DNA from 2 places in the Arthrobacter sp. NamB2 genome. Region 2 is predicted to be linked to the other one. Evidence: riboswitches for the same ligand, from Rfam matches in the RefSeq annotation. Region 2 holds a riboswitch; the other holds the start of a gene.
What was found. A riboswitch is a leader RNA that binds a small molecule or an ion and turns the genes downstream of it on or off. The one in region 2 is predicted to bind cyclic di-GMP.

Region 1 (2,198 bases), on a different contig from region 2:
GCCATCACGTCCGTCAACGCGCCCATGCCCGGCTGCTCCTCCCATGCGCTGGGCATCATGCGCTACATCCCCGTCTGCACGCGTGAATTCCGGCAGACATGGTTCCGCGACGGCGCGACGGCGGAGCAGCTCGCCCTGGCCCCCGTGATCGTGTTCGATCGGAAGGACGACCTTCAGGACCAGTACCTCCGGTCACGGACGCGCCGCGTCCTCGACCCTCCGCGCCACTACGTTCCTGCAGCCCAGGAGTTCAAGGATGCCATCAGGCTCGGCATGGGCTGGGGACTCGTCTCCGAACTGGAACTGGGTGAAGATCCGCAGGACCTCGTGCCGCTTTCACCCGGCGGTCCCGTGGACGTCCGCCTCTACTGGCAGCAGTGGCGCCACGGCTCGACGGCCCTGGCGACGGTCGGCGAGGCCGTGCGGCAGGCCGCCGCCGTCCTCCGCCGGCCCGCGACGGGGGCTCCGTGAGGACGCGGGGACGACTGCACCGCGCGCCGGGCAGGGGGTGTCCGGTCGCGGAAGCGCCCCGGGCGGTTGCTAATATCGAAGGGCGGGCAACCGCTCGTCGATAAGGGCAAACCCGGTGCGAGCCGGGGACGCAAAGCCACGGGACCCACGCGGTCAGCCGGGCCGCCGAAGGGAACAGGTCCACGAACAATGCCTCGGACGCCTCACTTTCATACGGTCCCCGCAGCAGCCGATCCCTCCGCGGTTGCATACCCTGATCCCGGCCGGCGTCGTGCGCTGCGGAACCGGCGCGGAGCTCCGGGTCATGAGTAGCTCCCCCTCCACGGACCGCCGCTCGGCCGTCGTCATCGAGGACGATCTGGACATCCGGAACCTCGTCTGCGCCATCCTCGAGCAGTGTGGCTTCCAGGTCAGTGGTGCGGCGACCGGCAGGGACGGGGTCGCCGTCGTGCGCAGTGAACATCCGACGGTGGTCACCCTGGACGTCGGCCTGCCCGATATCGACGGGCATGAGGTCCTGCGGCGGATCCGCTCGACGACGGACTGCTACGTCATCGTCCTGAGCGGACGAAGCGACGAGATGGACATCCTGACGGCACTGCAGGCGGGAGCGGACGACTACGTCCTGAAGCCGTTCCGCCCTCGGGAGCTGAGGGCGCGTATCGACGCCATGCTCCGGCGGCCCCGCATCGGACGGAAGTCGCAGGTGGAAGAAGCACGGGACGTGCCGCTCCAGTCGTCCGCGCCTGTCGCTTCGAGTGGGACGACCGCAGGACTCACGGACAACGACCCGGCAGGTCAGCTCCTGACACGGGGCGCCCTCGTACTCGACGGCGATGCCCGGACCGTCACGTGCACCGGCGTCGAACTGCCGTTGACCAAGACCGAGTTCAACCTGTTGCACGAACTCCTGAGGAGCAACGGGGCGGTCCGGACCAAGGAGGAACTGGTCCGGGTATCCCGGGGCACGGACTACCGCGGCTACAACTTCGTCAGCCGCACGGATGAGCGGGCGATCGAGGTGCACATCGCCAATCTCCGCCAGAAGCTCGCGAGGGCGGACGCGGACCCTGACCTCATCACCACAGTGCGCGGCGTCGGCTTCCGCATCATGCCGCGGAGCGTTGATCCCCGCTAGGTGGCCGTCGCAGTCAGGGTCGCCTCGGATAGGTGGCGCGGAGCTCGTGCTCGGTGTCGGAGGCGCAGGCGCGCAGCAGCGTGATCGAGCGCCGGCAGGCGTCGAGGTCTGCAGCCGAGAGGAAACGCTGGACGGCCAGCGCCGCCTGGGCCAGCCGGCGGGCTCCCACCATCACCGACGACGTCGTCAGGCTGAGGACGGCGTCCCGGGCTCCTGCCAGGTCACCGTCCTGGAGCCGCTGCTCCAGTCGGCGGACCTTCCCGTCGAGCGTCGCCGAGAAGTCCAGCGCGAACCGTCCGACCACGGACGGGTCGGAGAAGTCGTCCTCCATGTCCTCAAGGACGCGGAGATCGATCAACGGGGCGGCTCTGCCTCCCGCGACCGGATCGCCGACGGCGTCCTTCGGCAGGGTCGCCGGCCCGCCGTCCTGCTGCAGGCCAGGACGTGGCGGGATGGGAGGGCTGGACATGGGACAAGGGTATCGATCCCTGCTGCCACCGACGGAGGAGCCGCATGTTCTTGCGCAAAGCCTGCGGAAGGACGCAGCCGTCGGCGCTTCCGCTCTGCTGGAGGATTTACCCCGCGGCAG
Region 2 (2,198 bases):
CGCCGTCCGTGGACATCAGCGCGTTGTTCAGGTTGCCGGCTTTGGCGTGCCGCGGCATGTCCTTCCAGTCCGCGGACCGCGTGATCCAGCCGATGCCTTCGGCTTCTGCAGCGGCTCGTACCTCGGCGCGGTTGCCGTCGTCGAGGATCCAGGTCTTGTGCGGGTAGCGGATGTTCTTCGCAGCCCGCGCCGTGGTCAGGACCAGGTCCAGCGGCTCGTTGTAGGTGGTGATGAAGACGTCCACGGTGAGACCTGCAGGAGCCTCCGGGGCCCGGCGTTTCTTCAGCTTCCACACCGTGAAGCCGAACAGCAGTGAGTCGATCAGCGAGTAGGTCTCGGCCAGGACCAAGGGGATGGCGATCCACCAGGCGTCCCAATTGATGGAGTAGAGCCATCTCCAGACGATGTAGTTGAGGCCGAGGACCGCCGTCACGAGCACGATGGCCCGAATAAGGAGAGTCCTGCCGCTCGATGACGGCTCGGACTCCGGATTACGGGTGCTGCCCACGGATCCATCCGCCGGCGGTGTCGTCGCCATACTCCAGCACGCTCCATATCCTGCTCGTCTGCCTCTGGCACTGCTTCGTGACGCGGGAGCGCCGGGATTGCCCGACGTGCCGGTCAACCGGTCGTTGCGGGCCCCCGAAGCATGGAACAAAGGTACCCGAGTGCAGCGGTCGGCGTAGTGCGTCGCGGAGGTGCGCCAATACTGTGGAAGTTCTGCGGATTTTGCGTCACGACTCCAGCACTCGGTACGGAAGGATCGAGATGCCGACGACCAGCTGAGCGGGCCGAAGGCGCGCTAGGGCAGCCGCTCAGCGAAAGGGCAAAGCCGGTGCGAACCGGTGACGCAAAGCCACGGAACCCTCGAGGTTCGCCGGGCTACCGAACAGCAAGGGGTTCAGTCATGCTCTCATCAACCGCAGTGCCCGTTGCCGGCCGACCGATGCGCGGCAGGCGGAGATTCGTTCTTGGCGCCGCTCTGGCAGCGGTCCTGATGGCAACGTCCGTGTCCGTGCCCGTCGCCGCCGCCGACACCACTGCGCCGGCAGCCGATCCGGGGCCCGTGGGTGACTTCGCGTGGAACGGCTTCAACTGGAAGAAGCGTTTCTGGAGTGGTGCACCGAACTACAGCAAGTTGTTCGATGCCGCCAACGTGAGCAACCCGGACACCAATGGCCACGTAACGATGAAGCTCTCCAACCCGACCGGACAAGCCGCAGTGGGAGCCGAATTCAGCACCACGCGGCAGGGCTTCGGGTATGGAACCTACAGCACCACCATCGAGAAGGACCTCACGACGCTGCAGGACGAGGTGGTGTGGGGCTGCCTCTTCACCTACGATCCTGCCGCAGCCCCTGGGTTCAACGAGATAGACCTGTGCGAGGCCAGCGCCTGGGGTGGCGGAGCCAGCTATGGCGAGAACTGGCCCGTCACCCAGGGTCACGGCTACTGGTTCGACGCCAGCAAGGCTCCGGGACTCGGCAACCAGACCGTCACCTTCGACGTCACCACCAACCCCGTCCTCACACACCGCATGGTGTGGGAACCGAACAAGCTCACGTTCGAGACCTTTGCGGGGGAGGGCTACACCGGCCCCCTGCTCAAGCGCACCGTGCTGCAGGGCGAGAACGTCCCCGAGCCGGCGCGCGAAGCGATCCACTTCAACCTCTGGGTGACCGGCGGCGGTGGCGGCAACCCTGCCCAGGTGAAGCCGGAGCAGGTGGTCGTGCGGGACTTCTCGTTCGTGCCCGCCGCCGCGCAGCCTGGTGTGACGCCGACGCCGACGCCGACTCCGACTCCGACTCCGACGGCAACCCCGACGGCAACCCCGACTCCGACTCCGGCACCGGCCCCCGCAATCACGCTGAAGGCGACCAACTCCAAGGCGGGCCCCCTCAGGTCGACGACCCTCACGTGGACGGGGGCCCAGGGCTCCACGGTGTCGCTGGTGGCCGACGGTGTGCGGCGCGCGATACCGAACACCGGCCGCTACACGGCGACGACCAAGACCAGTTCCGTTCGATACCAGGTGTGTGACGCGACGCGGTGCTCACCCGTGGTCCTCGGCGCGAAGTAGGACGACCGCCACGCGCGAGCGGACCTGACCCGAGGTACGCGCGTCTTCGGTGGCTGCCGCCCAGGAGCACCGGCTCCACGAGCCGGTGCTCCCGGGGACGCGTTTCCGCCCGGCTCAG

Region 1: it holds a riboswitch for cyclic di-GMP, as region 2 does, so the genes downstream of both, FDK12_RS14620 (response regulator transcription factor) here and FDK12_RS15215 (hypothetical protein) in region 2, are expected to answer to the same signal.

The regions. Positions count from the first base shown of each region.
Region 1 is NZ_SZWI01000010.1:25,183-27,380, forward strand. Features, by position in the region: gene FDK12_RS14615 (ArgP/LysG family DNA-binding transcriptional regulator) at 1-471, shown strand, start outside; cyclic di-GMP riboswitch class I at 567-641, shown strand; gene FDK12_RS14620 (response regulator transcription factor) at 776-1,609, shown strand; gene FDK12_RS14625 (Hpt domain-containing protein) at 1,623-2,078, opposite strand.
Region 2 is NZ_SZWI01000003.1:194,854-197,051, reverse strand. Features, by position in the region: gene FDK12_RS07430 (glycosyltransferase) at 1-538, opposite strand, end outside; cyclic di-GMP riboswitch class I at 816-890, shown strand; gene FDK12_RS15215 (hypothetical protein) at 908-2,080, shown strand; gene FDK12_RS07420 (NADPH-dependent F420 reductase) at 2,195-2,198, opposite strand, start outside.